3 regions of the Streptomyces sp. NPDC101151 genome follow, and region 3 is predicted to be linked to each of the others. Evidence: riboswitches for the same ligand, from Rfam matches in the RefSeq annotation. Region 3 holds a riboswitch; each other region holds the start of a gene.
What was found. A riboswitch is a leader RNA that binds a small molecule or an ion and turns the genes downstream of it on or off. The one in region 3 is predicted to bind cyclic di-AMP.
Positions count from the first base shown of each region.

Region 1: linked by a shared signal. The riboswitch ahead of ACIRU3_RS33365 (transglycosylase family protein) and the one ahead of ACIRU3_RS08630 (M23 family metallopeptidase) in region 3 are both predicted to bind cyclic di-AMP.
Region 2: linked by a shared signal. The riboswitch ahead of ACIRU3_RS28135 (C40 family peptidase) and the one ahead of ACIRU3_RS08630 (M23 family metallopeptidase) in region 3 are both predicted to bind cyclic di-AMP.

Region 1 is NZ_JBIWPP010000024.1:110,703-117,825, reverse strand. Features, by position in the region: gene ACIRU3_RS33385 (nucleoside triphosphate pyrophosphohydrolase) at 1-246, shown strand, start outside; gene ACIRU3_RS33380 (tetratricopeptide repeat protein) at 369-2,135, shown strand; gene ACIRU3_RS33375 (cytochrome P450) at 2,132-3,403, shown strand; gene ACIRU3_RS33370 (transglycosylase family protein) at 3,572-4,588, shown strand; cyclic di-AMP (ydaO/yuaA leader) riboswitch at 4,771-4,939, shown strand; gene ACIRU3_RS33365 (transglycosylase family protein) at 4,944-5,627, shown strand; gene eno (phosphopyruvate hydratase) at 6,009-7,123, shown strand, end outside.
Region 2 is NZ_JBIWPP010000017.1:151,395-158,517, reverse strand. Features, by position in the region: gene ACIRU3_RS28145 (ATP-dependent Clp protease proteolytic subunit) at 1-453, shown strand, start outside; gene ACIRU3_RS28140 (hypothetical protein) at 461-769, shown strand; cyclic di-AMP (ydaO/yuaA leader) riboswitch at 1,203-1,333, shown strand; gene ACIRU3_RS28135 (C40 family peptidase) at 1,336-1,809, shown strand; gene ACIRU3_RS28130 (LysE family translocator) at 1,817-2,434, opposite strand; gene ACIRU3_RS28125 (LysR family transcriptional regulator) at 2,518-3,456, shown strand; gene ACIRU3_RS28120 (hypothetical protein) at 3,479-3,847, shown strand; gene ACIRU3_RS28115 (ATP-binding protein) at 3,844-4,299, opposite strand; gene ACIRU3_RS28110 (helix-turn-helix domain-containing protein) at 4,512-5,372, shown strand; gene ACIRU3_RS28105 (DUF397 domain-containing protein) at 5,382-5,606, shown strand; gene ACIRU3_RS28100 (8-amino-7-oxononanoate synthase) at 5,688-6,815, opposite strand; gene bioB (biotin synthase BioB) at 6,963-7,123, shown strand, end outside.
Region 3 is NZ_JBIWPP010000004.1:47,352-54,474, forward strand. Features, by position in the region: gene ACIRU3_RS08620 (M16 family metallopeptidase) at 1-1,328, shown strand, start outside; gene ACIRU3_RS08625 (M16 family metallopeptidase) at 1,325-2,713, shown strand; cyclic di-AMP (ydaO/yuaA leader) riboswitch at 2,939-3,102, shown strand; gene ACIRU3_RS08630 (M23 family metallopeptidase) at 3,115-3,870, shown strand; gene ACIRU3_RS08635 (GntR family transcriptional regulator) at 4,069-4,764, shown strand; gene ACIRU3_RS08640 (HPr family phosphocarrier protein) at 4,951-5,232, opposite strand; gene ACIRU3_RS08645 (GNAT family N-acetyltransferase) at 5,412-7,123, shown strand, end outside.

The DNA of each region.
Region 1 (7,123 bases), on a different contig from region 3:
AAACGGCGTACCTCGGTCACCGACGGCGTCCCCCTCGGCCAGCCCGGCCTCGCCCTCACCGCCAAGCTCGCCTCCCGCGCCCGCACGGCGGACCTGGACGTCCCCCTGCCGCAGGGCGACGGCATCGGCTACGAGCTGCTGGCGCTCGCCGTCCGCGCCGAGGCGGACGGTGTCGACCCGGAGGCGGCGCTGCGGGCGGCGGCGCGCGTGTACCGGGACGCCATACGGGAGAAGGAGGCCGGCTGAGGGCCCCGGGGGCCGGCGGGTCCCGGAAGAAGTGACGGCCGAGGAGCATACGGGACGTCAGGAAGCCTCCGGCTCAGTACCGTTGGGCGAAAGCCTGGAGAAAACGGGACAGGGGGACACGGGTGGGTTCCGCACTGGAGTTCATGGCGGCCGAGGCGATCGTGAGCGCTGTCGGGTCGACGGCCTGGAAGCAGATGCAGCAGCGGGTCGCCGAGCTGTTCCGGCGCCGCGGGATGGACGGTGACGCCGAGGACCTCGCCCGGTTCGGCGCGTCACCCGAGGAACACTCCGGCGCCGGCGCGACCCAGGAGCACTGGCGAGACCGGCTCCAGGAGGTGCTCGTGGACGCGCCGGAGACGGTGGCCGAGGAACTCAAGGACATACTGGACGAGTTCATGGCGGCCTCGGGTGACACCGTCGACTTCCGGCAGGGCACCTTTCACGGGCCGGTCACCGGCGTGCAGCACCTCCACTACGGTCCGGCCGCGGCCTTCCCCGACCCCGGCACCTGGCCGGCCGTCCGCACGGCCGACCCCATCGCCCTGGGCGTCCACCGGACCCGGCGCTTCGACGAGGAGAGCGAGCTCGCGCCGTACGTCGGCCGGGACGCGGACGACCGGCTGATCCGGCTGCTGCACCGGGGCGGGCTGGTCGTGGTGACCGGTGGACCGTTCTCCGGCAAGAGCCGGACCGCCTGGGCCGCCGCGGCCGCCGCGCTGCCGCCGGACACACGGCTGTGCGCCCCCGCACCGGGCGCCGACCTGCAGGCGCTGCCGGGCATCCTGCGCGAGCGCCCCGGCGCATACGTCCTGTGGCTCGACGAACTGGAAGGCCACCTGGGTGAAACGGGCCTGGACACCGGCCTGCTGGCCCAGCTCACCGGCCTCGGGGTGCCGATCGTCGCGACGATGCGCGACGACGCGTACGACGCGCGCCGGTTCGGCGGCGGCCGGGCCTCGCGCGTGCTCAGCCGTGCCGAGACCGTCGAGCTCAGACACGCGTGGAGCGGGACGGAACTCGGACGGCTGGCGCAGGCCGACGACCCCCGGCTGCTCGGCGCCCTGAAGGGACGCGGCGACCGCACGGTGCCGGAGTATCTGGCGGTGGGACCGGAGCTGTGGGACGAGTGGCGCAGAGCACGGCGGGCCGGTGCGCATCCTCGCGGGCACCTCCTCGTGCGGGCGGCGGTCGACGCCGCACGCTGCGGGTTCGCCGGCCCCCTGCCGGCCGATGCGCTGGAGAGGATCGCGCAGGAGTACGGCCACGAGGTGCCGAGGAGCGGACAGGAGTCCATCGACGAGGCGCTGGCCTGGGCGACGAGGCCCCGGTACGGGGTGACGGGCCTGCTGGTGCCGGACACCGAGGACGAGACCGTCTTCGCGGCCTACGGATCGCTGGTGGCGGATCTCCCGGCCTCCGGGGAACCGGCGGACATACCGGTGACCGTGTGGTTCCAGCTGCTGGACGCCGCAGAGGACAAGGAGACCGAGGCGGCGGTCGTCCGGACGGCGGACCGGCTGTTGACTCCCCGGGCGGAGGCAGGCGTGGCCGACGCGATGGTGGTGCTCGGCGGCATAGCGATGGGGAAGGACAACGCACCGGAGGCCGTCCACTGGTTCCGGAAGGCGCTGGAGGCCGGCGTCGACGACGTGAAGCTCCAGCAGGAGCTGCACGCGGAGCTGGGGGAGCTGCTGGTGGCGACCGGGGAGACCGAGGCCGGGCTGCGCCACCTCAGGGCCGCCGCCGAGCAGGGCGATGCCGCCGCCGCGTACCGCGTCAGCCTGGCCCTTCGGGAGAGCGCCGACGACTGGCTCCGGCGGGCGGCCGCCGCCGGGCATCCGACCGCGATGGCGGAGTTGGGCCCCGCTGCGGATACCGTCGAGAAGTGACCGACCAGCTCGACTCCGACGACTCCACCCCCGACCTCTTCACCTGGGAGTTCGCCACCGACCCGTACCCCGCCTACGCCTGGCTGCGGGAGAACGCACCCGTGCACCGGACGCGGCTGCCCAGCGGGGTCGAGGCCTGGCTGGTCACCCGGTACGGCGATGCCAAGCAGGCCCTGGCCGACCAGCGGCTGAGCAAGAACCCGGCGCATCACGACGAGCCCGCGCACGCCAAGGGGAAGACCGGTATCCCGGGCGAGCGCAAGGCCGAGCTGATGACGCACCTGCTGAACATCGACCCGCCGGACCACACCCGGCTGCGCCGGCTGGTCAGCAAGGCGTTCACGCCCCGCACGGTCGCCGAGTTCGCGCCCCGGGTGCAGGAGCTGACCGACCACCTCATCGCCGGGTTCGCGAAGAAGGGCTCGGCCGACCTCATCCACGACTTCGCCTTCCCGCTCCCCATTTACGCCATCTGCGACCTGCTCGGAGTCCCGCGCGATGACCAGGACGACTTCCGCGACTGGGCCGGGATGATGATCCGCCACGGGGGCGGACCGCGGGGCGGGGTCGCGCGGTCGGTGAAGAAGATGCGCGGCTACCTCGCCGAGCTGATCCACCGCAAGCGGGAGGCGCTGCCCGCCGAGCCCACCCCGGGCGAGGACCTGATCTCCGGCCTCATCCGCGCCTCCGACCACGGCGAGCACCTCACCGAGAACGAGGCCGCCGCGATGGCCTTCATCCTCCTGTTCGCCGGGTTCGAGACCACCGTGAACCTGATCGGCAACGGCACCTACGCCCTGCTCACCCACCCCGAGCAGCGCCACCGTCTGCAACGCTCCCTGGCCGCCGGGCACAGGGACCTCCTGGAGACCGGTGTCGAGGAACTCCTGCGCTACGACGGCCCGGTGGAGCTGGCCACCTGGCGGTTCGCCACCCGGCCGCTCACCATCGGCGGGCAGGACATCGCCGCCGGGGACCCGGTGCTCGTCGTACTCGCCGCAGCCGACCGGGATCCGGAGCGGTTCGCCGATCCGGACGTCCTGGACCTGTCCCGCCGGGACAACCAGCACCTCGGATACGGCCACGGCATCCACTACTGCCTCGGCGCCCCGCTCGCCCGTCTGGAGGGCCAGACCGCGCTCGCCACCCTCCTCACCCGCCTCCCCGACCTGCGGCTCGCGGCGGACCCGGCCGAGCTGCGCTGGCGCGGCGGACTCATCATGCGCGGCCTGCGCACGCTCCCCGTGGAATTCACGCCCGCTCCGTGAGCACAGCCCGCACAGCGGAACATGACGGATGTTCGCCTCTGTGATCTTCACGTGATCTACGCGGCATTAACTTGTGACAAGTGATCGTCTGCCTATACGTTCACCCCTCAGCGTGGCCCCGAGTTTCATGCGCCGCGCCGGCCCCGCTGTCGCACGAAAGGCTTCCGCATGCTCTCCGGGAACGGTCGTCACCGTCGCCCCCGTCAGGCTCCGGCCCTCCTCGTCGCGGCGGGAGTGACCGGCTCCGCCATCGCCATCCCGCTCCTCGGTGCGGCGAGCGCCAACGCGGCCGACGGCACCACGTGGGACAAGGTGGCCGAGTGCGAGAGCGGTGGCTCCTGGAGCGCCGACACCGGCAACGGGTACTACGGCGGCCTGCAGATATCCCAGGACGACTGGGACACGTACGGCGGCGGCCAGTACGCCTCCAGCGCCGACCAGGCCAGCCGGTCGCAGCAGATCGCCGTCGCCGAGAGGATCCTCGCCGACCAGGACACCACGCCCTGGGCCACCTGCGCCCTGCTCTCCGGGCTGACGTCGAACTCCGGCTCGCTGGACGTCGACACGGGTGTCGGGGACTCCGGTTCGGGCTCGGCGGAGGACGGCGGTTCGTCGAAGTCCTCGGACCCGTCCGGCTCCGGCGATACGTCCGACTCGTCTGATCTGCCGGATTCCTCGTCCTCGTCCGACTCCTCCTCGGATGCGGCCGGCAAGCCGTCGTCCGACGCGAGCAAGGACGCCGGCTCCAAGGGCTCCGACAAGGAGACCGATACCCCCAAGTCCGACAAATCCGCATCGTCCGGCTCCGAAGGCGCGGAGGGCAGCGACTCCGCGACCATGGATCCCGCGACGGACGACTCGGACAATTCATGGCAGACCGGCAGCTCTTGGAGTCTGGTCGACACGGGCGCCCTCGGCAGCGGCGGACGTCACCGCGGTGGCACTGCGGACGAAAGCGTGACAAACGGTCAGGACGCCAAGACGTCCGGCCGCCACGCCTCCCGTGACGCGAGCGCCTACACCGTCCGCGAGGGTGACACCCTCGCCTCCATCGCCGACTCCCTTGACGTCGACGGCGGATGGCACGCCCTCTACGCCGACAACAAGAAGAGCATCGGCGCCGACCCGAACCACATCACCGCCGGTCAGACCCTGAAAGTCGGTAGCGAAAAGGGCGATAAGTAGCAGGAGTTGACGCCCCACTTCACACTTAATGTCCGTTTTGGCGAAAGTGTGGGATGAGTCTCAGAAGCCCTGATCGTCTTTGAAATTCCCGCGATCGCCTGTCTACGGTCGGGACCGCTCGTCACCACGAGCCCCGGCAGTCGCAACGCCGAATCCTGCCAGCGGTTGCCCGGGAACAGTCGTCGCGTCATGCGCCGTAGGCAGGAGCGGGGGACCCAAGGTAGGCGCCGGAACCGGCAGTTGATGCCGGCACCGGCTTGGGGTGGAGCCGTGTCCCGAAAGGGGCGCGGCCGGGCAACTCAACCGGCCCGAACCCGACAGCTCACCTCGCAGGCGTCGGTGAGGGGATCGATCCATGCTGTTTTCCGGCAAGGGCAAGCACCGTCGTCCGTCCAAGGCCACCCGGGCCATCGCGCTCGCCGGTGTCACCGGCGCCGTTGTCGCCGCCCCGCTGATGGCGGCCGGCAACGCCTCCGCCGCCACCGCCTCCGAGTGGGACGCGGTCGCCCAGTGCGAGGCCGGCGGCAACTGGTCCATCAACACCGGAAACGGCTACTACGGCGGTCTGCAGTTCTCCGCCTCCACCTGGGCCGCGTACGGCGGCGCCCAGTACGCCGCCCAGGCCAACCAGGCCACCAAGGCGCAGCAGATCGCCGTCGCCGAGAAGGTTCTCGCCGCCCAGGGCAAGGGCGCCTGGCCGGTGTGCGGCACGGGCCTGTCCAGCACCCCCAACGGCGGTGCCGCCCCTGCCGCCCCCTCGAAGACCACCGCGCCGAGCACCGCCACCCGCTCCACCGACGAGCAGGCCGCCTCCCGCTCCGCCGAGCGTCCGGCCGCGAGCAAGACCGTCACCACCCCGACCGGCAAGAAGGTCAAGAAGGGCGACGGCGAGTACAAGGTCGTCAAGGGCGACACCCTCAGCACCATCGCCGAGAAGCACAAGGTCGAGGGCGGCTGGGAGAAGCTGTTCAAGCTGAACAAGGACGTCGTCGCGGACGCCGACCTCATCTACCCGGGCCAGCAGCTGCACCTGAAGTAACACCCGGCTCCCACCAGAACCACAGCGCCCTCACAAGGCCTGCCCCCAGACCGAGGGCCTCGTGAGGGTCATCCCCCCGTCCCCACGGGCTCCCCGCCCCGGCGCGTGTTCCCCCGTACGCGCCGGGGCGGGGTCGTTTGTTTCCCCGCTCGGGTTCCGCACCCTGTTGGCCGCCCCCGTTTCCCGCCCACGGTTCCCGGCTCTGTTTCCCCACTCTTCGACCGGGCCTCATTCGGAGGCCCCTTTGTTCCGAGCGTGAACAATAGGTACCGTCTCCTTGTCCACGGGACGGTCGGTCGGTGGCCGACGCCCCCGGGACGGTTAGGCTCTAGTCGCAAGGCACACCAGCCGCGCACTACCAGCGTCACATCCACGAAGGAGATGCTCGTGCCGTCCATCGACGTCGTCGTAGCCCGGGAAATCCTGGACTCCCGAGGCAACCCCACGGTCGAGGTCGAGGTCGGCCTCGACGACGGCAGCACGGGTCGTGCCGCCGTCCCCTCCGGCGCCTCCACCGGCGCCTTCGAGGCCATCGAGCTGCGCGACGGTGACCCGAACCGCTACCAGGGCAAGGGCGTCGAGAAGGCCGTCCTCGCCGTCATCGAGCAGATCGGTCCGGAGCTGGTCGGCTACGACGCCACCGAGCAGCGCCTGATCGACCAGGCCATGTTCGACCTGGACGCGACCGACAACAAGGGCTCCCTCGGCGCCAACGCCATCCTCGGCGTCTCCCTCGCCGTCGCCCACGCCGCCTCCGAGGCCAGCGACCTCCCCCTGTTCCGCTACCTGGGCGGCCCGAACGCGCACCTGCTGCCGGTGCCGATGATGAACATCCTGAACGGCGGCTCGCACGCCGACTCCAACGTGGACATCCAGGAGTTCATGATCGCCCCGATCGGCGCGGAGTCCTTCTCCGAGGCCCTGCGCTGGGGTGCCGAGGTCTACCACACCCTCAAGAAGGTGCTGAAGACCAAGGGCCTGTCCACCGGCCTGGGTGACGAGGGCGGCTTCGCCCCGAACCTGGAGTCCAACCGCGCCGCCCTCGACCTCATCGTCGAGGCCATCAAGCAGGCCGGTTACGTCCCCGGCGAGCAGATCGCGCTCGCGCTCGACGTCGCCGCGTCCGAGTTCTACAAGGACGGCAAGTACGAGTTCGAGGGCAAGTCCCGCTCGGCCGCCGAGATGACGGAGTACTACGAGGAGCTTGTGGCGGCCTACCCGCTCGTCTCCATCGAGGACCCGCTGTTCGAGGACGACTGGGCCGGCTGGAAGGTCATCACCGACAAGCTGGGCGACAAGGTCCAGATCGTCGGCGACGACCTCTTCGTCACCAACCCGGAGCGCCTGGCCCGCGGCATCGAGGAGGGCTCCGCGAACGCCCTGCTCGTGAAGGTGAACCAGATCGGTTCGCTGACCGAGACCCTGGACGCCGTCGAGATGGCCCAGCGCAACGGTTTCAAGTGCATGATGTCCCACCGCTCCGGTGAGACCGAGGA
Region 2 (7,123 bases), on a different contig from region 3:
CCGGACCGGGACATCACGCTGTACCTCAACTGCCCGGGCGGCTCGTTCGGCGCGATGACGGCGGTCTACGACACGATGCGCTACGTCAGCTGCGACGTGGAGACCTACTGCCTGGGCCAGGCCGCCTCGACCGCCGCGGTGCTGCTCACGGCCGGTACACCGGGCAAGCGGTTCACCCTGCCCGGCGCGCGTATGGTGCTGACGCAGCCCGCACTGCCCGAGCCGGTCCAGGGACAGCCGAGCGATCTCGCCATCCAGGCGGAGGAGTTGGCCCGGACGAGCACCCTGATGGAGGACATGCTCGCCCGGCACACCGGGCGCACCGCGGAGCAGGTCCACCAGGACCTGGAGCGGGACCTGGTGCTGGACGCGCCGGGCGCACTGGCCTACGGCCTGGTGGATGCCGTCGTCCCGAGCCGCAGGACCGCCCACGGCACCGGGCACGCGGGCTGAGCCGCAGATGCTGCCACCGGAGCTGCCGCCGCTGCCCGCACTGACGCGCGCCGAGGGCGAGTTGATCGATCGCTATCTGGAGACGGTCGACCTGCTGGGCCGGATCAACCCGGCGCAGTACGGGGACACCTATCGCGGGCTGCGCGCGGCGCAGGCCCTGGTGCGCAAGGCGGCCGAACTGCGCGACGCGCTCGCTCTGATGCACCAGCGGGGCGAGACGGAGCTGCACGGGGACACGCTCGCACAGGCTCTGCGGGTGCTGGACGGCGAGCGCCGTACCGCTCGCGTCGCGCTCCCGCCGGACTGCGTCGGCTGACCCGGACGCGCGTCCGGCCCGGCGGGAGCCAGGTGTCGACACCCCGTCCGGGCCGGAGTTGAAACGGCCCGAACGGTGTACCCCCGGCCGGCGTATCTTCGGATTTTTTTCCGGGCTTCCCGACTTGCGCAGCGTGCGGGTTCCGGGCCCGCGCGGAAGTGCTCCGCCCCAGGTCCGGGGCTACGTACGGGATCTGACGGCAACTCGAACAGAGCAGTGTCCACCCGAACGGGTGAGTGGTGAGTAACACCACAAACTCCCGATTCCGTTGGGATTTTCCGACTGCTGTGAGTGAAGATCCCTGACTGACGACAAGCCCCCGCCACAGCGGCGGGGCGATCCGGGCGGACGCCGAGTCCTGCCGCCGCCCGGATGACCGGTCGACAGGAGTGGATCGGCAGGAGTGGAGGACCCGAGCAAGACGGGTCGCCGGGACGAACGTTCGTCGCAGACGGACGGTCGTGCCGAGCAGCCCTTGGGGTGAAGCCGCGGCAACGCGGCCGGGCAACTTCGCCAGCCCGAATCCGACAGGTCATCCTTCACAGGCGGCTGACGAAGGGTTGCGCATGACTGCGCTCAATCGTGTCCCGTCGATGATGGCCCGGGCCGGTACGGCCTCGGCACTCACCCTCGCCGCCGTGGGCGGCTCGATCGCGGTCCCGGGCCTTGCCACCGAGGCCTCGGCCGCCACCATAGGGACCAAGGCACTCCAGATCGCGGCCTCCAAGAAGGGCGCCCCGTACGCGTGGGGAGCCACCGGGCCGCGCAGGTTCGACTGCTCGGGGCTGACGCTCTACTCGTTCAAGAAGGCGGGCAAGAAGCTGCCGCGTACGGCAGCCCAGCAGTACAACAAGACGCACCACATCTCGGCCAGGAGCCGCAAGGCCGGCGACCTGGTGTTCTTCCACTCGGGTTCCAGCGTCTACCACGTCGGCATCTACGCCGGTAAGGGAAAGATCTGGCACGCCCCGCGGACCGGAGCCGTGGTGCGGCTGGAGAAGATCTGGACCAGGACCGTCTGGTACGGCCGGGTCAGCTGATCCGGAGTCAGCTCAGGAGCGGCTCCAGCAGCAGAGCCGCTCCGAGAGCCGTCAGCGCCACCCCGGTGCCGGCCTGCAGCATGCGGGCGGCCCGGGGACGGCGCAGCCACCTGCCGAGCCGGTCCACCAACAGGGCCACCGCCTGGAACCACACCAGCGCCAGCACACAGACGATCAGCGCGAGCAGCAGCGTCCTGGGCAGGGCGGAGCCGCCCGCCGGCACGAACTGGGGCAGCAGGCTCAGGAACGTCAGCGAGGCCTTCGGGTTGAGGACGTTGGTGACGAAGCCCTGCCGGAGCGGGTGCGCGGCCGACCGCACCGTCTCGGCGGAGCCGGTTGCGGGCTGCCGCAGCGACCAGAGGGTCCGCACACCGAGCTGCAACACATAGGCACCGCCCAGCAACTGCAGCGCGCGGAAGAGCGCCGGGACGGCGACCAGCACGGCCGCGACTCCGGCCACCGCCAGTGTGGTGTGCACCAGGAGGCCGCCCGCGATCCCGAGCCCGCAGACCGCGCCGGCCCGGCGGGAGACCAGGGCGTTGCGTACGACCACCGTGAAGTCGGCGCCCGGCATGGCGACCAGACCGGCGGCGATCGCGGTGAAGGCGATGAGCTGTCCGTCCATACGGCCAGCGTGCACGGAGACTGCCTTCAACAGGTATTTCGAATGGGCATGGTCTGCCTTAAGCAGTGCTTTAGGCTGCCACCATGTACGACCCCACCAGGCTGGCCGCACTCGTCGCCGTGGCGGAGGCGGGCTCCATCACCCGGGCCGCCGACCGGCTCGGCTACACACCGCCCGCCCTCTCCCAGCAACTGGCCAAGCTGGAGCGGGAGGCGGGCACGGCGCTGCTGGTACGGCATCACCGCGGGGCCCGGCTGACCGAGGCGGGCGAACTGCTGGTGGCGCGGGCCCGCCGGGTGCTGGACGAGCTGGAGCAGGCCCGGCACGAACTGGCTCGGCTGACGGGCCTGTCGGGCGGGGTGCTGCGGCTCGGCACGTTCCCGACCGCGGGCGTCCATCTGCTGCCGCCGGCGCTGAGCGCGTTCCGCCGGGCGCATCCCGATGTCCGGCTGTCGGTCGCCGACTACGACCCGCCTGCCGGGGTCGCGGCGGTGGCGGCCGGTGAGGTGGACCTGGCGCTGACCCACGCCTACCACCCGGGTGAGGCCGCTCCCGTGCCGGCCTCGGTGGGTCTGGAGCCGGTCCTCGTGGAGGAGCTGGTGCTGGTGACGGCCCCGGGCCATGCGCTGAGCAGCGTCCCGTCCCGGCTGTCGTTGGAGCAGCTGGCCGGGCAGCCGCTGATCAGCATGGCCCCGCATCATCCGGCCCGGCGGGAGGTGGAGGCGCTGCTCGCCGCGGCGGGTGCCACCGCGGCGCTGCTGGTGCCGACCCCGGGGTACGCCGTCGTGTGCGCACTGGTCAGTGCCGGGCTGGGGGTGGCCGTCGTACCGGAGATGGTGGCGCGGACCGCGGTCACTCCGGTCGGGGTACGGCCGATGGAGGCGGGACGGCTGAGCCGCACGATCTCGGTCGCGTTCCGGGCCGACGAGGTCGCTCCTGCGGCGGAGGCGTTCCGGGCCCTGCTGCACGGGGCGTTCGGCCGGGCGCGGCAGGCTCAGGTGCAGCAGCACCCCTCCTTGTGAACCGGCGTCGGCCGGGCGGGGGTTGACTACGCTGTCACCATGGCGACGACGACGGACACCGAGCTGGTGGTCGGCCTGCGGGCCGGTCGATGGCGACGCCGGACGACTTCTGGGACGCCGTCATGGAGCCCTGCGGGCCGCGAAGTGGTTCGGCAGGAATACGGAGGCCTGGCGGGACACCATCAGGACCCGGGGCATCTCCGAGGTCGTCGACAGCTACGACATGCTCGGCGTCCATGTGGACAAGCCGGCAGTCTTCGCCGCGCGGAACCGCGAGGCGCGGGCGCTGAGAAGCGCGTTCGCGGGCCCGCAGTCACGCCTGGTCGTGCATGTGCGGGACGGCGACCCGGCGTCGTCGCACGGCAGGCGGGAGTCCGACGACAGAGCCTAGAGTTCCGGCTGTCCCGCTACGACCGGCTCGGCCGGGATGCTCCAGGGCAGTTCGATGGAGACCGTCTTGCCGCCCTCGCGCGTGGGGCGGACACGGAGTTTGCCACCGCACTCGGCGGTGAGCCAGCGGATGATGACCATGCCGCGCCCGTTGTCCTGCTGGACGGCGGCGGGCAGTCTCTTCGGAAAGCGCGGATGACTGTCCGTGACACCGATGCGCAGATGTTCGTCACGGTGCAGCGCGATGTCGACCGTGAAGGTGGGTGACTGACCGAAGGTGTGCTGCACGGCGTTGGTGGCGAGTTCGGAGACGATGAGCCGGACGGTGTCGGCCACCTCGGTGTCCGACGGCAGGCCCCATTCCACGAGGGTGCCCACCACGTAGGACCGGGCCGCGGAGACCGAGGCGGGATCGCTCGGCAGAGTGACGGATGCTTCCAGATGGTCTGCCATGGCGACGTCGTCCCTTTCCCACGGGACCGCAGTCCGACGAGGAGCGGATGGTTCGAGTACGGTCCCGGACTGGTGCTTCTTCGCCAGACTGCCATCACCGGGCCGGTCAGGGGAGCGATCCACCAGGATATGCATATATCTGTCGCTCAAAGCGGTGAACTCTGCGACGAGAGACCGTATTTGGGCGGCCCGGAAGGAGTAAGGAGTTCCCCATGCAGAACGGTCCCGCGGTGCGGCGCCGCAAACTGGGCGCCGAACTGCGCGCGCTGCGTACCGGGGCGGGGCTCACCAGCGGTGAGGCGGCCCGTCTCGTGGGCTGGCACCAGTCGAAGGTGAGCCGCATCGAGACCGGCGCCAGCGGGGTGAAACCGGCCGATGTGCGGTTACTCCTCGACGCCTACGGGGTGCGGAACGGCCAACTGCGTGAGTTGCTGCTGATGTTGGCGGGGTCCGAGGAGGCGGGCGGCCGCAGCCGGTGGTGGCACGCCTACCGCGGGATCCTGCCGTCCACCTACCGCGATTTCATCAGCCTGGAGTCGCAGGCGAGCGGGATGCGCACCCTGGAGACCACGGTCGTGCCCGGCCTTCTGCAGACGCCCGAGTACGCCCGCGCGGTGACCCGGGCGGCCCTGGAGGGAGTGGACGAGGAGCGGCTGGACGCGCTGGTGGAGGTGCGGCTGGCCAGGCAGGACGTACTGCGCTCCGATCCGCCGCTGGAGCTGAGCGCCGTACTGGACGAGGCGGTGCTCAGGCGCGAGATCGGCGGGCCGGAGGTGATGACGCGGCAGCTGGAACGGCTGGTCGAGGCCGGCCGCCTGCCCCAAGTGCGGCTCCAGGTACTGCCGTTCGCCGCGGGAGCGCATGTCGGCCTCACGGGGCCTTTCGTTATCTTCTCATTTCCGAGCACTTCTGATCTGGATGTGGTTGTTCTCGACCAGTTGACGAGTAGCCTCTATCTGGAACGGAAAGAAGACCTCAAGGCCTACCTGGAGGCCTTCAACACCCTTCGGATCCACGCCCTTTCACCCGAGGACTCGTTGGATTACATCGCCGGAATAGGTGACGGCGCGTAAGGAGGCACCATGTCAGCACTGCCTCGGAACGTCCCTGCCAGTACCGATCTGCACGATGCGCGATGGCTGCGCAGCAGCTACAGCACGGGAGCGAACAACTGCGTGGAGACGGCCCGGCCGCGCTGCGGCCCCTGGGCCGGGCTGCTCGCCGTGCGCGACTCCAAGAAGCCGGCCGGACCCGCGCTGCTCTTCTCCCCCGGGAGCTGGGCGGGTTTCGTGACCGCGCTCCGATGATCCCCGCGCAACCTCAACCCACCGACTCCTACTGATCAGATCCGATCACTTTCGAGCGAAGTCCGGCCGTGTCACGCCGACTCATGGTCGCGCCTCGCCGATCACACGTACAGCGCGTTCGATCTCGGCCCCGGAGAGGTCCGCGCGGGCGGTCAGCCTCAGCCGTGAGATGCCGTCGGGCACGGAAGGAGGACGGAAACAGCCCACGGCCAGGCCTGCCGTACGGCAGTCGGCCGCCCAGCGCACGGCCTGCTCCGGGGACGGGGCCCGTACCGAGACCACCGCGGCGTCCGGACGTACCGCTTCCAGACCCGCGGCGGTCAGGCGTGCGTGCAGTTCGGCGGCGACCGCTCGGGCCCGTGCCGCCCGCTCCGGCTCGCGGCGCAACAGCCGCAGCGCCGCCAGCGCCGCGCCCGCGGCCGCGGGTGCCAGACCCGTGTCGAAGATGAACGTCCGGGCCGCGTTGACCAGGTGGTCGATCACCCGCGCCGAGCCCAGCACCACCCCGCCCTGGCTGCCCAGCGACTTGGACAGGGTGGCCGTGACGACCACGTCCTCGGCGCCCGCCAGCCCGGCCGCGTGCGGAGCGCCGCGGCCGCCGTCGCCCAGCACGCCGAGGCCATGGGCGTCGTCCACGACCAGCCCGGCGCCGTGCGCCCGGCACGCCTCGGCCAGTGCGGCCAGCGGCGCCGCGTCACCGTCGACGGAGAACACGGTGTCCGAGACGACGATCGCCTCTCCCGCGTGCGTGCCGAGCGCCTTGTCCACGGACTCCGGGTCGGCGTGCCCGACCACCTGCGTGGCGCCCCGGGCGAGCCGGCAGCCGTCGATGAGCGAGGCGTGGTTGCCCGCGTCGGACACGATCAGGGAACCGTGCGGGCCCAGCGCGGTGACCGCGGCCAGGTTGGCGGCGTAACCGGAGGAGAAGACCAGGGCCGCCTCGAAGCCGCAGAAGTCCGCCAGCTCCCGCTCCAGTTCGGTGTGCAGCTCGGTGGTACCGGTGACCAGCCGGGAGCCGGTGGAGCCACCGCCCCAGGTCCGGGCCGCCCCGGCCGCCCCCTCGGTGACCTCGGGGTGGTGGGCCAGGCCCAGGTAGTCGTTGCTCGCCAGGTCCAGCAGCGGCGAGTCGGCGGGGCGCGGGCGCAGGATCCGTACGAGTCCTGCGCCGCGGCGTGCCTCGGCCTGCTCGTCGATCCAGCCGAACGCCATGGGTCCTCCGAGGCTTTTGTAGGTAGCGGACAGACACTAGCGGCACGACCAGCCACCCAGGGTGTGGCAATACCCACACGGTGATCCGCCTTCGTTGTCCAAACTCTCCTTGGCCCGGAGCGGTCCCGTAAGACAGGATCGGACCTCATGGACCTGCTGAACACGCTGGTGGACAAGGGGCTGCGGCGCGAGCTGCCGACCCGCGAGGAAGCACTCGCCGTGCTGGCCACCTCCGACGACGACCTGCTCGATGTGGTGGCCGCGGCCGGCAAGGTGCGCCGGCGCTGGTTCGGCCGGCGCGTGAAACT
Region 3 (7,123 bases):
GTCTGCGCGTGGTGCTCTCCGAGGATCACCTGACCCCGGTGGCGGCGGTTTGCCTCTGGTACGACGTCGGCTCCCGCCACGAAGTCAAGGGACGTACCGGCCTGGCTCACCTTTTCGAGCACTTGATGTTCCAGGGGTCGGCACAGGTCACGGGCAACGGCCACTTCGAGCTGGTGCAGGGCGCCGGCGGCTCGCTGAACGGCACCACCAGCTTCGAGCGCACCAACTACTTCGAGACCATGCCCGCCCACCAGCTGGAGCTCGCCCTCTGGCTCGAGGCCGACCGCATGGGCTCCCTGCTCTCCGCCCTGGACGACGAGTCCATGGAGAACCAGCGGGACGTGGTCAAGAACGAGCGCCGCCAGCGCTACGACAACGTGCCCTACGGCACCGCCTTCGAGAAGCTGACCGCCCTCGCCTACCCGGAGGGCCACCCCTACCACCACACGCCGATCGGCTCGATGGCGGACCTGGACGCGGCCACCCTGGAGGACGCGCGCCAGTTCTTCCGCACCTACTACGCGCCCAACAACGCGGTGCTCTCCGTGGTCGGCGACATCGACCCCGTACAGACCCTCGCCTGGGTCGAGAAGTACTTCGGGTCCGTCCAGGGCCACGACGGCAAGCCCGAGCCCCGCGACGGCTCCCTGCCGGTCATCATCGGCGAGCAGCTGCGCGAGGTCGTCGTGGAGGAGGTCCCGGCGCGTGCCCTGATGGCCGCCTACCGGCTCCCGCACGACGGCTCCCGCGAGGCCGACGCGGCCGACCTGGCCCTCACCGTCCTCGGCGGCGGCGAGTCCTCCCGCCTGTACAACCGGCTCGTGCGCCGCGACCGCACGGCCGTCGCGGCCGGCTTCGGCCTGCTGCGCCTGTCCGGCGCCCCCTCGCTCGGCTGGCTGGACGTCAAGACCTCCGGTGATGTCGAGGTGCCGGTGATCGAGACCGCGATCGACGAGGAGCTGGCCCGGTTCGCCGAGGAGGGCCCCACGGCCGAGGAAATGGAGCGCGCCCAGGCCCAGTTGGAGCGCGAGTGGCTGGACCGGCTCGGCACGGTGGCCGGCCGCGCCGACGAACTGTGCCGGTACGCGGTCCTGTTCGGCGACCCGCAGCTCGCCCTCACCGCCGTTCAGCGCGTCCTGGCGGTGACTCCCGAGGAAGTCCAGGAGGTCGCCAAGGCCCGCCTGCGCCCCGACAACCGTGCGGTCCTCGTCTACGAGCCGAAGTCCCCGGAAACCGTCGAGGACGCCGACGTTCCGGAGGACCCGGAGCAGGAAGCGACCGTAGAGGCGGGCGCCGACCAGAGCGAGAACGAGGAGACGGCCAAGTGAGCGAGCTCGCCACGATGGACTTCCACCCGCAGCCGCAGCCGGGCGACGCCAAGCCCTGGGCCTTCCCGGCCCCCGAGCGCGGCACGCTGGACAACGGTCTGACCGTTCTGCGCTGCCACCGCCCCGGCCAGCAGGTCGTTGCCGTCGAGGTGCTGCTGGACGCGCCCCTGGATGCCGAGCCGGCCGGCCTGGACGGGGTCGGCACGATCATGGCCCGCGCCTTCTCGGAGGGCACCGACAAGCACTCCGCCGAGGAGTTCGCCGCCGAGCTGGAGCGCGCGGGCGCCACGCTCGACGCGCACGCCGACCACCCCGGCGTCCGCCTCAGCCTGGAGGTCCCGGCCTCCCGCCTGGCCAAGGGCCTCGGTCTGCTCGCCGACGCCCTGCGCGCGCCCGCCTTCGCCGAGAGCGAGGTCGAGCGGCTCGTCCGCAACCGCCTGGACGAGATCCCGCACGAGCTGGCCAACCCGGCCCGCCGGGCCGCCAAGGAACTCTCCAAGGAGCTGTTCCCGGCGACCTCGCGCATGTCGCGCCCGCGGCAGGGCACCGAGGACACCGTCGAGAAGATCGACGCCGCGGCCGTACGCGCCTTCTACGACCGCCATGTGCGGCCCGGCACGGCCACCGCGGTCGTCGTCGGCGACCTCACCGGCACCGACCTGGACGCGCTGCTCGCCGACACCCTGGGCGCCTGGACCGGCACCGCGGGCCGGCCGCGGCCGGTGCCTCCGGTGAGCGCCGACGACACCGGCCGCGTCGTCATCGTCGACCGGCCGGGCGCCGTCCAGACGCAGCTGCTGATCGGCCGGATCGGACCCGACCGGCACGACCGCGTGTGGCCCGCCCAGGTGCTCGGCACCTACTGCCTCGGCGGCACCCTGACCTCCCGCCTCGACCGCGTCCTGCGCGAGGAGAAGGGCTACACCTACGGCGTGCGCGCCTTCGGGCAGGTCCTCCGTTCCGCTCCGGAGGGCACGGGCGCCGCGATGCTCGCCATCAGCGGCTCCGTGGACACCCCGAACACAGGTCCCGCGCTGCAGGACCTGTGGACGGTGCTGCGCACGCTCGCGGCGGAGGGCCTGACCGACGCGGAGCGCGATGTCGCCGTGCAGAACCTGGTCGGCGTGGCGCCGCTGAAGTACGAGACAGCGGCGGCCGTCGCGAGCACGCTGGCGGACCAGGTCGAGCAGCACCTGCCCGACGACTTCCAGGCGACGCTGTATCAGCAGCTCGCCGCCACCGGCACGGTGGAGGCCACCGCGGCGGTCATCAACGCCTTCCCGGTGGACCGTCTGGTGACGGTCCTCGTCGGAGACGCGGCCGAGATCGAGGCGCCGGTCGAGGCGCTCGGTATCGGCGAAGTCACCGTCGTGGCCGCCGAGTAGCGGCCGAGGCGGCAGCACGCGCGCGTAGAGGGGCTCTGGTGGCCGACGGGTCATCAGAGCCCCTTGCCGTGTACGCCCCTTCCTCAGATGTCCGAATTGGGCAGAGGTTGCCTGTCTGACCTGTGGGATGCGCTACAAAAACCCGGATCCGTTTGGGGATCGAAAGTCGGCCCCTTTAGCGTCGTCCGGGTTGTCCGTCAGGCAGTGCGCCGCAGCCGCGGCACCGGACAGTCATCGCCGAGTCCCCGTACGGCGCAAGCCAGGGGAGCCGGGGACCCATCGCAGTCCCTGGGGTGAATCGGACGCCCGCGCGCGAGCGAGGGGGTCCGTAGGAGACCTTCCTGCTCCGAACCCGTCAGCTAACCCGGTAGGCGAGAGGGAAGGAAAGGACCAGCCACTTCATGGCGTTCATGTGCGCCACCGGGAAGCATCGCAAGCCCGGCCGGGTCAAGCGCACCACCGCTCAGGCGGCCGGTATCGCAGCCCTCACCACCACCGGTGTCATCGGCACCCTCGCGGCCACCCCGGCGCTCGCCGCGGACAACTCCGTCGAGGACACCGGCCTCACTCCGGTCATCACCGTGAGCGACTCGGTCGCCGAGCAGATCGACGCGCAGGCCGAGGCCCAGCAGGTGGCCGCCGAGCAGAAGGCGGCCGAGGCGGCCGCGGTCAAGGCGGCCGCCGAACGGGCGAAGGAGATACGCGAGGCCAAGGCGCGCGCCGCCCGGGCGGCCGAGCGAAAGCGACTGAACGCCTTCGTCGCGCCGATCGTGAACTCGTACGTCTCCACGGGCTACAAGACCGGCGGCTCCCTGTGGTCCTCCGGTTCCCACACCGGCATCGACTTCCACGCGGCCAGCGGGACTTCCGTCCACGCGGTCGGCTCCGGCACGGTGGTCTCCACCGGGTGGGGCGGGGCGTACGGCAACCAGATAGTGATCCGGATGGCCGACGGCATGTACACCCAGTACGGCCACCTGTCGTCCATCGGCGTCACCGTGGGCCAGCAGGTCACCCCGGGCCAGCAGATCGGCGTCTCCGGCGCGACCGGCAACGTCACCGGACCGCACCTGCACTTCGAGGCCCGTACGACTCCCGAGTACGGCTCGGACGTCGACCCGATCGCCTACCTCCGCAAGCACGGCGTGAACGTCTGACGCTGCACCGCACGGCATCCCGAAGCCCCGGCTCGCACGCCGGGGCTTTTGCCGTTTTCTGCGGTGCCTGCCGCATCCGCTGTCCAAAAAATATCCTTGGATTCCGGCCCGCCGTCGGAAATTCCGGCTCATTGCAATAGAGTCACGGAACACACGTCCATCGTCGACGTTTCACGGGGATTAAGGCGGAGGTCGGTCATGCGTATTCCGGCGCAATCGGTGTGCACGGCGATCCGGGACGACATCGTCGCCGGTGTCCACGAGCGCGGCGGCCGCCTCACCGAGGAAGTCCTGGCCCGTCGTTACGGCGTCTCGCGCGTCCCCGTCCGCGAGGCGCTGCGCACGCTGGAGGCGGAGGGTTTCGTGGTGACCCGGCGGCACGCGGGCGCGTGCGTGGCCGAGCCGACCGAGCAGGAGGCCGCCGACCTGCTGGAGATGCGCACGCTCCTGGAGCCGCTCGGTGCCTCGCGGGCCGCCCAGCGGCGCACCGAGGCCCATTTGAAGGTGCTGCGCGGTCTGGTCCGGCTGGGCCAGGAGCGGGCCAGGCGGGGCAACAGCGAGGACCTGCGTTCGCTGGGCGGCTGGTTCCACGAGACGCTGGCGCAGGCCTGCGGCAGCCCGTCGCTGACCTCGATGCTGACCCAGCTGCGGCACAAGATCGCCTGGATGTACACGGTGGAGGCCCCGGCGGATCCCGTGGAGTCCTGGGCGGAGCACGGCGCGATCGTGGACGCGGTGGCGCGGGGCGACGGCGACCGCGCGCGGGCGATCACGGCGCATCACACCGAGCGAGCCACGGCCGCGCACCGGCTGCGCCTCGCCTCGGGCGGCGACCGGATCGAGCGTGTGAGGAACTCGCAACATGCCGTAAACATCTCGAGCGTGCGGCATTAACACTGGCGCCGTATACAAAGAGGGGATATTCGGTGGGCGTTTATTTCCGCTGCCCTTTCCCCCGGCGCGCGCCGCGAATTCACCGTCGCGCACTTTTCGTGCGTCTGCGGTAAATCCCCACGGCCCGTTGCCGAAAACGCGGAAGCCGCGTCACCCTTTCCGGACGACGCGGCTTCGCGGTACGTCTCAGACGGTCTCGGGCAGCTCCTCGAGGCCCTCGGCGACCAGCTTGGCCAGACGGTCCAGGGCGACGTCCGCGCCCTCGGCGTCGGAGGCGAGGACGATCTCCTCGCCACCCTGGGCGCCGAGGCTGAGGACGGCCAGCATGGAGGCCGCGTTGACGGGGTTGCCGTCAGCCTTGGCGATCGTCACCGGGACGCCTGCGGCCGTGGCGGCTCGGACGAAGATGGAGGCGGGGCGGGCATGGAGGCCCTCGGCCCAGCCGACGTTGACGCGGCGCTCAGCCATGTGTTGCTGCCCTTCAGTTTCTCAGGGTTGTCTAGACCAGTTTCCCATATCGCGAAGCGTGCCCGGAGCAGTGCTTCATCCGGCTCCGGTGTGCCCGTCGGACCGCGGCCTCGGTCCGACTTCCGTCCTCCACAGACTGCCTCGCGCCGTTGTCGGACGCGAGCCGTACTCTGGGCCCCATGCAGAGCCCGGCGGACCGGCAGGACCGGCACGAGTACCCCGCCCACTGGGAGGCGGACGTGGTGCTGCGCGACGGGGGTGCCGCGCGCATCCGGCCCATCACCGTTGACGACGCCGACCGTCTGGTCAGCTTCTACGAGCAGGTCTCGGACGAGTCGAAGTACTACCGCTTCTTCGCGCCCTACCCGCGCCTGTCCGCCAAGGACGTCCACCGCTTCACACATCACGACTTCGTGGACCGGGTGGGACTCGCGGCCACCATCGGCGGCGAGTTCATCGCCACCGTACGCTACGACCGCATCGGCGCCGACGGCCTGCCCGCCTCCGCGCCGGCCGACGAGGCCGAGGTCGCCTTCCTGGTGCAGGACGCCCACCAGGGCCGCGGAGTCGCCTCCGCCCTCCTGGAGCACATCGCGGCCGTCGCCCGCGAGCGCGGCATCCGCCGCTTCGCCGCCGAGGTGCTGCCCGCCAACACCAAGATGATCAAGGTGTTCACGGATGCCGGGTACACCCAGAAGCGCAGCTTCGAGGACGGCGTCGTCCGCCTGGAGTTCGACCTCGAGCCCACCGACCGCTCCGTCGCCGTGCAGCGCGCGCGGGAGCAGCGCGCCGAGGGCCGCTCGGTGCGGCGGCTGCTGGCACCCGGCTCGGTCGCGGTCGTCGGCGTCGGCCGCGCGCCCGGCGGAGTCGGCCGCAGCGTCCTCGGCAATGTCCGGGACACCGGCTTCCCCGGCCGGCTGTACGCGGTGAACAAGGCCTTTCCCGACGACCTCAAGGAGGTCGACGGAGTCCCCGCGTACCGCTCGGTGGGGGACATCGACGGCCCGGTGGACCTCGCCGTCGTCGCCGTACCGGCCGAGCACGTGCCCGCCGTGGTCTCCGAGTGCGGCGAGCACGGGGTGCAGGGGCTGGTGGTGCTGTCCGCCGGGTACGCCGAGAGCGGGCCGGAGGGGCGCGAGCGGCAGCGGGCCCTGGTCCAGCTCGCCCGCGCGTACGGCATGCGGATCATCGGCCCGAACGCCTTCGGCGTCATCAACACCGCACCCGACGTCCGGCTGAACGCCTCGCTAGCCCCCGAGATGCCCCGCCCGGGCCGGATCGGCCTGTTCGCGCAGTCCGGGGCCATCGGTATCGCGCTGCTGTCCCGGCTGCACCGCCGCGGCGGAGGCGTCACCGGAGTCACCGGGGTGTCGACCTTCGTCTCCGCCGGGAACCGGGCCGACGTCTCCGGCAACGACGTCCTCCAGTACTGGTACGACGATCCGGAGACCGATGTCGTCCTGATGTACCTGGAGTCCATCGGCAACCCGCGCAAGTTCACCCGCCTCGCCCGGCGCACGGCGGCGGCGAAGCCGCTGGTCGTGGTGCAGGGGGTCGGCTCCGCGCCGCAGGGACACGCGGTACGGGCGACCCGGCTGCCGCACGCGACCGTCTCCGTGCTGCTGCGGCAGGCCGGGGTGATCCGGGTGGACACGATCACCGAGCTGGTCGACTCGGGTCTGCTGCTCGCCCGGCAGCCGCTGCCCGCGGGGCCCCGCGTGGCGATCCTCGGGAACTCCGAGTCGCTGGGGGCGCTGACGTACGACCGCTGTCTGGCGGAGGGGCTGCGGCCCTCGGCTCCGCTGGACCTGACGACCGGGGCGACGGCGGAGGCCTTCCACCGGGCGTTGGCGCGGGCGCTGGCGGACGACACGTGTGACGCCGTTGTCGT